DNA from 3 places in the Mesorhizobium sp. LMG17149 genome. Region 2 is predicted to be linked to each of the others. Evidence: riboswitches for the same ligand, from Rfam matches in the RefSeq annotation. Region 2 holds a riboswitch; each other region holds the start of a gene.
What was found. Region 2 has a riboswitch for cobalamin ahead of NP945_RS23745 (DUF1636 family protein). Riboswitches for the same ligand answer to the same signal wherever they lie in the genome.
Positions count from the first base shown of each region.

Region 1: linked by a shared signal. The riboswitch ahead of bluB (5,6-dimethylbenzimidazole synthase) and the one ahead of NP945_RS23745 (DUF1636 family protein) in region 2 are both predicted to bind cobalamin.
Region 3: linked by a shared signal. The riboswitch ahead of NP945_RS03440 (ABC transporter ATP-binding protein) and the one ahead of NP945_RS23745 (DUF1636 family protein) in region 2 are both predicted to bind cobalamin.

Region 1 covers NZ_JANIFL010000002.1:496,052-499,255, forward strand. Annotated here, with positions in the region: gene NP945_RS05655 (exodeoxyribonuclease VII small subunit) at 1-192, opposite strand, end outside; gene NP945_RS05660 (histone deacetylase family protein) at 196-1,122, opposite strand; cobalamin riboswitch at 1,244-1,424, shown strand; partial or broken gene bluB (5,6-dimethylbenzimidazole synthase) at 1,484-2,101, shown strand; gene NP945_RS05670 (hypothetical protein) at 2,224-3,204, opposite strand, start outside.
Region 2 covers NZ_JANIFL010000010.1:250,270-253,473, forward strand. Annotated here, with positions in the region: gene NP945_RS23740 (winged helix-turn-helix domain-containing protein) at 242-1,441, shown strand; cobalamin riboswitch at 1,471-1,675, shown strand; gene NP945_RS23745 (DUF1636 family protein) at 1,713-2,141, shown strand; gene cobW (cobalamin biosynthesis protein CobW) at 2,144-3,196, shown strand.
Region 3 covers NZ_JANIFL010000002.1:39,629-42,832, reverse strand. Annotated here, with positions in the region: gene NP945_RS03445 (AraC family transcriptional regulator) at 1-803, opposite strand, end outside; cobalamin riboswitch at 1,059-1,266, shown strand; gene NP945_RS03440 (ABC transporter ATP-binding protein) at 1,428-2,216, shown strand; gene NP945_RS03435 (ABC transporter substrate-binding protein) at 2,266-3,204, shown strand, end outside.

The DNA.
Region 1 (3,204 bases), on a different contig from region 2:
CTCGACCTTGTCCTCGGCGGCCTTCAGCAGCCGGTCGCAATGCGCCTTCAGCGCCTCGCCACGTTCATAGATCTTGATCGACTGGTCGAGCGGCACGTCGCCACGCTCCAGATCATCGACGATCTTCTCCAGCGCATCGAGTGCCTGCTCGAAGCTCATCGCCTTGACGTCTTCGTTGGTCTCACCAGCCATCATTCATCCTTTCATCAGTCGCCCGACATGGGCGGCGACCGAAAATGCCAATCCCTGCAGATCGTAGCCGCCCTCGAGCAGGCTGACGAGCCGGTTGCCGCTGTGGCGTGCCGCGCGCTGCATCAGCTGGCCGGTCGCCCAATCGAAATCATCCTCGGTCAGATTGATCTCGGCCAGCGGATCGCGGTGGTGCGCGTCGAACCCCGCCGAAATGATAATCAGGTCGGGCGCGAAATTGTCGAGCGCGGGCAGGACGCGCGACAGGAAGGCATCGCGAAACACCTCGCTGCCAGTCTGCGGCGCCAGCGGCGCGTTGACGATGTTGCCGGCGCCCGTTTCGTTCTTCGCTCCGGTGCCGGGATAAAGCGGCATCTGGTGTGTCGAGCAATAGAGCACCGACGGATCGTCCCAGAAAATATCCTGCGTGCCATTGCCGTGATGCACGTCCCAGTCGACGATGGCAACGCGCTCGACACCGTGTTTCTTCTGCGCATAGCGCGCCGCGATCGCCGCCGTGTTGAACAGGCAGAAGCCCATGGCGGTGGTCTTTTCGGCATGATGGCCGGGCGGCCGGGCGGCGACGAAGACGTTGTCGGCGCGGCCCGAAAAGACGTCATCGACGGCGGCGTTGGCGGCGCCGATCGCGGTGATCGCCGCTTGCCAGCTCTTCGGACTGGCAGTGGTGTCGGCATCGATGCGGGCAATCCCCTCGTCGGGAATGGCGGCGCGCACGCGGGCGACGAAATCGGCGGGATGCGCGTAGAGGATGGTGGCCTCGTCGCCTTCCGGCGCCTGGATACGATCGAGCCCGGCAAAGGCTTCCTCATCGAGCACGCGCTCGATGGCACGCAAGCGGTCGGGCCGCTCGGGATGTCCGGGCGGCGTGAGATGCTCGAGGAAGATCGGATGGGTGTAGAGACGGGTGGTCATCGTCCTAATCTAGTGACCCGGATCGACAAAGGCCATGCACGGGCGGCCGATGACTGGGGAAAATCGCGACTGCGTCCATTCGCGTCGCCGCAGGCATTGGCGTCCTCAGCACTTCGGCGTAAGGTTTTTGGTACTGCCTGGTGCCCGCCGCAAGCGGGAGAATCGGGAACACGGTTGAATTCCGTGGCGTGCCCAACGCTGTGAGGAGGACCGCGCCGGTAAATGCCACTGTCGATGACGGGAAGGCACCGGACGCGGGTTGATCCCAAGCCAGAAGACCGGCCTGGCAGGCATCGTCATCCGCATGGTCAGGCGGATGATATCAATTGCAATCGCAAGGGGACAAGCGATGCCGGAACACATGACCGCTGCCATTGACGATGGATTTGACCAGGATGCGCGCGATGCGGTCTATCGCGCCATGTTCACGCGGCGCGACGTGCGCAGCCATTTCCTGCCCACCGCGATCGATGACGACGTGCTGGCGCGGCTGCTGCTTGCTGCCCATCACGCGCCATCGGTCGGCTTCATGCAGCCATGGAATTTCATTGTCATTCGTGACATCGAGCGACGGGCGGAGGTGCGCGACCTGTTCCTGGCCGCGCGCGAACAAGAACTGCCGGCGATCGAGGCGGAAAAACAGGCGCTGTACCGCAAGCTCAAGCTGGAAGGCATCTGCGAAAGCGCGCTCAACATCTGCATCACCTGCGATAGGCAGCGCTCGAAGGGTTCGCCGCTGGGACGCTGGCACAATCCGGAGATGGATCTCTACAGCACCGTCTGCGCGGTGCAGAATTTCTGGCTGGCCGCGCGTGCCGAGGGCGTCGGTGTAGGCTGGGTGAGCATCATCGAAGCGCAGGCGCTAAAGCGGCTGTTGGCCATTCCGGACCACGTAACGCCGATCGCCTATCTCTGCGTGGGCCGTGTTTCCGAGTTCGCTCCCAAACCGGACCTTGAAACGCATGGCTGGGGACGGCGGCTGCCGCTGCCGGAGCTGATCATGAGCGAGACCTTTTCCGGGCAAGGCGAGACACAGCTCAAATCCACCGTGGCGCGCCTCAACACCGTTTCTGCCTCACCAGACATCACCCGCCCGGCCGATCAGGGTGTGGCGCCGGCCGTAGCCCAGCGCGAACCGCCGAAGGAGGCGAGCGCCTTGTCCTTGAGCTCCCTGAACTTCGACGACGCCTCGGCCAGCCGGGCGTCCCAGGCCGGATCCGGCACCTGGCCCGCGATGGTCTTGAAATAGACCTGCATCAGGCAGGCGATGGCGAAGGGTTCAATGAACGCCGCCTTGAATGCCCAGGCGAAGACGATGGCGAGCACAAAAGCCCAGCCGGCGAGCTGGCCAGGCATCAGGAACAGAATCGCGCCGGCAGGCGCCAGCATCATTAGAAAGATGATGAACGACACGCCCCACATGATGACCGCCAGCCAGACGGCGTTCTTGACCATGACCTTGCCGTTCTGGGCATAGAGCACGACGCCCTGGCGCGCCGTCTCGAAGGGCGAGGCTGAATTGATGCGGATGTTGTAGCCGAGGATGATCTCGTCGACATAGGTCAGCGACAGGCGGATCACCGTGTTGATGAAGGAGACCAGGCCGCTCAGGCCCGGTATCGGCAGGAAGGCGGCGATGCCGCCGAGCAGGCCGGTGATGGCGCGGATGGCGCCCTTGACGAGTTGGTCGACGACGAAAAGGATGTTGGCCTCGGCGAAACGCTGGGTCACGATATCCCTGGCATAGGCGATCTGGTCCTGACCGCCGGGAATGTCGCGGCCGTCGATCAGATGAACCATGACGGCGATGTGGCCGGCCTTGACGACATAGAGGATGTATTCGCGGATCCAATACACAGCGATCGAGACGAGGCCAAACCCGACCACGCCGCCCCACAGGGCAAAGGACATGGGCCCGTCGGGATCAGTGGAGATATGGCCGACGCCATAGCCGACCGAGGCGCCGGTGCCCGTCGCCATAATGTAGGCCAGCGTGATGCCGAAATAGACGAGCATGCGAAAGACGATGAACGGCCAGGTCCGCATCATGATGGACACCGACCGGCCGATCTCAAAATCCCA
Region 2 (3,204 bases):
AGGGCCTATGCTGCAACGCGGCGAGGGTTAGCGCAGCACTTCCAGCGAAGCAAGTCAAACCTTGTTCAAAACACCGACCTGGACGGCATATCGCGGCAAACTGGTCCGATCCGCTCCTGTTTGATTTCCTTCGCTTTTTACTCCACTTTTCTCTCCTGACATGGATGCAGCCAAAACCCTGCTAGCATGGGTTGGAATCAGCCATTCGACCCTCGGTCAAACACTTCAAAGTGATGCCTGCATGAAGGAAAAGATCTCGCTCCCCACGGCCCGTCGCATCGCACTTGCCGCCCAGGGGTTTCTCGATCCCCGCCCGACCGGCACGCCCGACCGCCGGCATTTTGCCCGCACCCTCTCCCGCACCGGCCTGCTGCAGATCGATTCCGTCAGCGCGGTGGTGCGCGCTCATTATATGCCGCTCTATTCGCGCCTTGGTCCCTACCCGTTCTCGCTGCTCGACAACGCGGCCGTGACGCGTAAGCGCACGGTTTTCGAATACTGGGCGCACGAGGCGTCCTTCCTGCCGGTCGAGACCTACCCGCTGATGCGCTGGCGCATGCAGCGCGCCGAGCGCGGCGAGGAAATGTATCTGGGGCTCGCCAAATGGGGCCGCGAACATGCCGCCTATATCGAGGAGATCTACCGCCAGGTCGCCGAGCGCGGCCCGATCGCCGCTTCCGCGCTCGAAGGCCAGAAAGGCTCGGGCGGCTGGTGGGGCTGGAGCCACGCCAAGCATGCCTTCGAATGGCTGTTCTGGGCCGGACGCATCACCACGGCGCACCGTCGCGGTTTCGAGCGCTTCTATGATCTGCCCGAGCGCGTGCTGCCGCAGGCGGTCCTCGATCTGCCGGTGCCGACGCCTGAGGACGCGCACCGCGAATTGCTGCGCATTTCCGCCCGCGCCCACGGCGTGGCGACTTCAGGCGATTTGCGCGATTATTTTCGGCTTTCGCCGGCGGACATGAAGGGCCGGCTGGAGGAGCTCGTCGAAACAGGCGAATTGCTGCCGGTGCGTGTCGAAGGCTGGGACAAGCCGGCCTATCTTCACCGGGACGCCCGCCTGCCGCGCAAAGTCGAGGCCCGCGCCCTGCTGGCGCCCTTCGATCCGGTCGTCTTCGAACGATCGCGCACCGAGCGGCTGTTCGATTTCCATTACCGCATCGAGATCTACACGCCTGCCGACAAGCGGCAATACGGCTATTATGTCCTGCCGTTCCTGCTCGGCGACAGGATCGTGGCACGCGTCGACCTCAAGGCCGACCGTCCGGCCAGCATACTGCGGGTCCATGCGGCCTATGCCGAGCCGGGTGCGCCGCCTGAAACCGCTGCAGAACTGTTCGAGGAATTGAAGCAGATGCAGGGCTGGCTTGGCCTAGAGCGCATGGAAGTGACCCCGGCCGGCGATTTGGGTCCGGCGCTGGCCGACATCGCCATGTCGTAAGCTCGCGTTGACACCGCCGCCCGCAAAAGCCTAAATCCGGTTCAGATGGTCTCTTGCCCGCAACGGCAAGAGCTAAGAGGGAATGCGGTGCGGGGCAAAGTCCCAAATCCGCGGCTGTCCCCGCAACTGTAAGCGAAGAGCCAAGGCCGAAAGCCACTGGGGAGTTCCCGGGAAGGCGGCTACCAAGGCGATGACCCGCGAGCCAGGAGACCTGCCGTCTGCGACTTTAGAATCCGATCGCCCGGCGGGTTTCCGGGCAAGGAGCCCGATCTTGGACCACGACAGCAGTTTTTCGGCTGGCACAGCGGATATTTCGTCCGGCCATGATGATGCCTTGGCCGGCGTCACCATCATCGTCTGCGCCTCCTGCCGCGATGAGACCGGCTCCGACGCTCATCCCCGCGCCGGCGAATTGCTGGCGGAGGATACGCGCCGCGCCGCATCCAGCGACGACATCCGCATCCGCAGCGTCGAATGCCTTGGCAATTGCAAGCGGCGTCTCAGCGCCGCCATCCTGCGGGACGGCTGCTGGAGCTATGTCTTTGGCGACCTGACCGAGACCAGCGGGGCCGACCTCGTCACGGGCGCCAAGCTTTTCGCCACCTCGACCGACGGTCTCATTCCCTGGCGTGGCCGTCCCGATAGCCTGAAGCGTGGCCTCGTTGCCCGCATCCCTCCCCTCGACATGCTGAAGGACTGACCATGACTGCCCCAGATTCGTCTGCGAACCTCTCCCGCGTTCCCTGCACCGTCGTCACCGGCTTCCTCGGCGCCGGCAAGACGACGCTGGTCCGCCATCTCCTGGAAAACGCCGGCGGTAAGCGCATTGCCATCATCGTCAACGAGTTTGGCGACATCGGCATCGACGGCGAGATCCTGAAGGGCTGCGGCATCGACACCTGCCCGGAGGAAAACATCGTCGAACTGGCCAATGGCTGCATCTGCTGCACCGTCGCCGATGATTTCGTCCCGGCGCTTGACAAGATCCTGTCGCTGACGCCGAGGGTCGACCACATCCTGATCGAGACTTCGGGCCTGGCGCTGCCCAAGCCGCTGGTCCAGGCCTTCCAGTGGCCGAGCGTGAAAAGCCGGGTGACTGTCGATGGCGTCATTGCCGTGGTCGACGGCCCGGCCTTGGCCGAAGGCCGCGTCGCCAACGACATGGATGCCCTGCAGGCGCAGCGCGCCGGGGACGAGACGCTCGACCACGACGACCCGGTGGAAGAACTGTTCGAGGACCAGATCGCCTGCGCCGACCTGATCATCCTGTCGAAAAGCGACCTGATGGACGCAGCCGGCACCGCCCGCGCCAACACCATCATCAACGAACACTCCGCCCGCGCGGTGAAGATCGTGCCGACATCGCATGGCAAGGTCGATCCCTCGGTGCTGCTCGGGCTCGGTCTCGCCGTCGAGGACGACATCCAGAACCGCAAGTCCCATCATGACGGCGCGTTCGACCACGAGCATGACGACTTCGACACCTTCATCGTCGACATTGCCTCGATCGCCAATCCGGACGAGCTGGCAAAGCGCGTCGCCACCGTCGCAGAAGAAGAGAACGTGCTGCGCGTAAAAGGCTTCGTCGAAGTCGGCGGCAAGCCGATGCGGCTCTTGCTGCAGGCCGTCGGGCCGCGCGTCAATCATTACTATGACCGCGCCTGGACCGCGCAGGACGACCGCCGCTCGCGTCTCGTCGTCATCGGCCTGAAAGGGCTGAACCGCCCGGCGATCGAGCGTATACTCGCCGGCTGATTTCGGAC
Region 3 (3,204 bases), on a different contig from region 2:
CCGCCCTTGCCGCTGCGCGGGTCGAATTCGGGGCCGTAGCGTTCGAATTCCGGCGCGTCCGCGATCTCATGCCCGGAGGCCGGCAGCCATTTGTTCCAGATCGTGTTGACCGTCCGGCGGATGGTCGAGATGTGTTCGCGGTGGGCAAAGACCGCATATTTCTGCGCCGGCACCCGCACCCGGTAGAAGTCCCTGGGCAGGTCGGAGAAGTCAGACACTTCGACGCCGGCGATGTAGTCGAAATTGCCGGCATCGTCGCCGTTGACGCAGACGCCATAGGCGACGTCGCCGGTCTCGCCCGGAATGTTGCCGATATAGGGGCCGAAGCGCTGCCACTGCATCGGGATGGCGGCGCTGGTTTCGCAGCTGTAGCGTTCGCCGAGGCCGGCGATCAGGAACGGCCGGCTGGTCTCGAAACGCGGCGGTTCGAGATTGGTGAGGAGGGACTGGTCCATCAGGATCGGCTCCACGAGGTCGAGCTTGTCGAGTGTGCCCTGCGCGCGCACCAGTTCCGGCGTGGTGCCGAACTGATCGCGGAAGGCACGGGTGAACGCCTCATGCGAGTTGTAGCCGGCGTCGAGCGCGACGGCGAGGATGTCGGGCGCCCCGCCCGCCAGCTTGCGCGCCGCCTCGGTCAGCCGGCGTGAGCGCATGTAGCCCATCACCGACCGGCCGGTGGCGGCGCCGAAGGCGCGCGTCACATGAAAACGCGACACGCCGCTGCTTTGCGCGACATCATCAAGCGAGATCGCCTCCGGCAGATGGCTTTCGACGAACCACAGCGCTTTCTCGGTCGGGTCCATTTTCTCCTCGCATTGGCCAGATCATCCTGCCGTTTCCTGGCGCGGCCAGTTTGATCGAAATTGCGCATCCCGTGCAATCTGCGCCGATGCCGGTCGCCATCCGGCCAACCGCCCCATGAGCTTTCGCTTGACAGCGACCGGCGTCATCTCTTAGGTATGTTATATTATTACATAAAGAGAGCATGCGATGCCTGTTTCCCTTAGCTGGCCCACCACTCCGTCCGAGAAATCCATTGCGAAGCGATCGGCGCAAATCTACGCTGAAGCGGTGATGGTCCCCGAGTCGAAAGGCGAGGGGTGAAAAGGGAACACGGTGAGGCCTGCTCAGGTCGAGACCGTGGCTGCCCCCGCAACTGTAAGCGGCGAGCAAAATCCGTGAATGCCACTGGCCGGCAAGGCTGGGAAGGCTGGATGGCGCAACGACCCGTGAGCCAGGAGACCTGCCATCACTGAGTTGACCGGACGGGGTGTGCCGGGAGGAAACGCGAATCCCGGTCTTGTCGGCCGGTTCGCCAGCTTCCTTCCGTCGCCAGTTTTGGAAAGTGACGGAAAGTTGGACGGCTCCATCCATCGCATCGTCGTATATACGCTTTGCCGTCCCGGCAAGCCGGCGGGCAGCAGCCGATGACCGTAGCGCTTCTCGAAGCCCGTGACCTCTGCGTCACGGCGAATGGGCGGGATCTGGTTCAGGCGGTCAGCTTCTCGGTGGCCGCCGGCGATCGCCTTGCCATCATCGGTCCCAACGGCGCCGGCAAGACGACGCTGCTGCGCATGCTGTCGGGCATGCTGCGTCCGAGCTCCGGCGAGGTGAAGCTCGGCGGGCGCCGCCTGGACAGGATTTCAGCCGCCGAACGGGCGCTGCACATTGCCGTGGTCGGCCAGACCGACCAGCCCGATCCGCGGCTGGCGGTGATCGACTATGTCGAGCTTGGCCGGGTTCCGCACGCCGGGCTGCGGCGTAGGAGCGAGGAGCGCGAGATCGTCGTCGATGCACTGCGCCGGACCGGCCTGCTGCCGCTATTTGGCCGCACCATCGGCTCGCTGTCGGGCGGCGAGCGCCAGCGCGCCCAACTTGCGCGCGCCATCGCCCAGCAGCCAAAAATCCTGTTCCTCGACGAGCCGACCAACCATCTCGACCCGCGTGCCCGCGGCGAACTGCTCGACCTCGTGGCAGGCTTCGAGATGACGGTGATCGCGGTGCTGCACGATCTGGCGCTGGTGGCACCGTTCGCCACCAGGGTGGCGGTGATGAACCATGCCCGTCTGCAAGCGCTCGCCGCACCGCGCGAAGCGCTGACCCAAAAGCTGATCCGCGAGATTTTCGGCATCGATGTGCTGCGTCTGCGCCATCCGACCGAAGACCGCGAACTGACGGTGTTCGATGTGCCGAACCGTGCCGCGCCGCCGACGTGATTGAAGCCATTTCGTAGTCGACCCAATCCCATCCACAAGGAGCAAACCCGTGAAACGCCTGGCCCTTTCGCTTGTCCTCTCGCTGCTGGCCTCGACAGCCCTGGCCTTCCCGGTCACGGTCGACAGCTGCGGCAAGCCGCTGACCTTCGATGCACCGCCGAAGCGCGCCGTCATCCAGGATCTCAACATGGCCGAGATGGCTTTCGCGCTGAAACTGCAGCCGTCGATCGTCGGCCTGACCGGCATCACCGGATGGTACAAGGTGGGTCCCGAATTCAAGGCCGAGCAGGGTTCGATCCCGGAACTGGCGCCGAAATATCCGACGCTCGAAAACCTCGTCGCGGTCGAGCCGGATTTCTTCTTCGCCGGCTGGTATTACGGCATGAAGCCGGGCGGCGAGGTGACACCCGATACGCTTGCCCCGCACGGCATCAAGACGCTGGTGCTGACGGAAAGCTGCGTCCATCTCGACAAGAGCCGTCCAGCCGCCTCGATGGACCTGCTCTATGGCGACGTCGAAAAGCTGGGCAAGATCTTCGGCAAGGAGGCCGAGGCGGAGAAGCTTGTTGCCGGCTGGAAGACGCGGCTCGCCGACATCACCGCCAAGGTCGGCAACGGCAAGGCAACGCGAGTGTTTCTCTATGATTCCGGCGAGGACAAACCGTTCACCGCAGGCAAGTTCGCCATCCCCAGCGCCATGATATCAGCCGCCGGCGGCGACAACATCATGGCCGACATGGACACCAGCTGGGGCAACATGGACTGGGAAACGGTGGCGTCGCGCAATCCGCAATTCCTCATCCTGCTCGATTACCAGGATGGCGGCGGCTACAAGAAGCTGCTCGATTTCCTGAAGGTCCATCCGGCCATGAAAGAGACGGACGCGGTCAAGAACGAGCGCTTCGTCGCCCTGCGCTATGCCGAACTGACACCCGGACCCGCCAATATCGAAGCGATCGACAAAATCGCCAAGGCCATGCATCCGGAA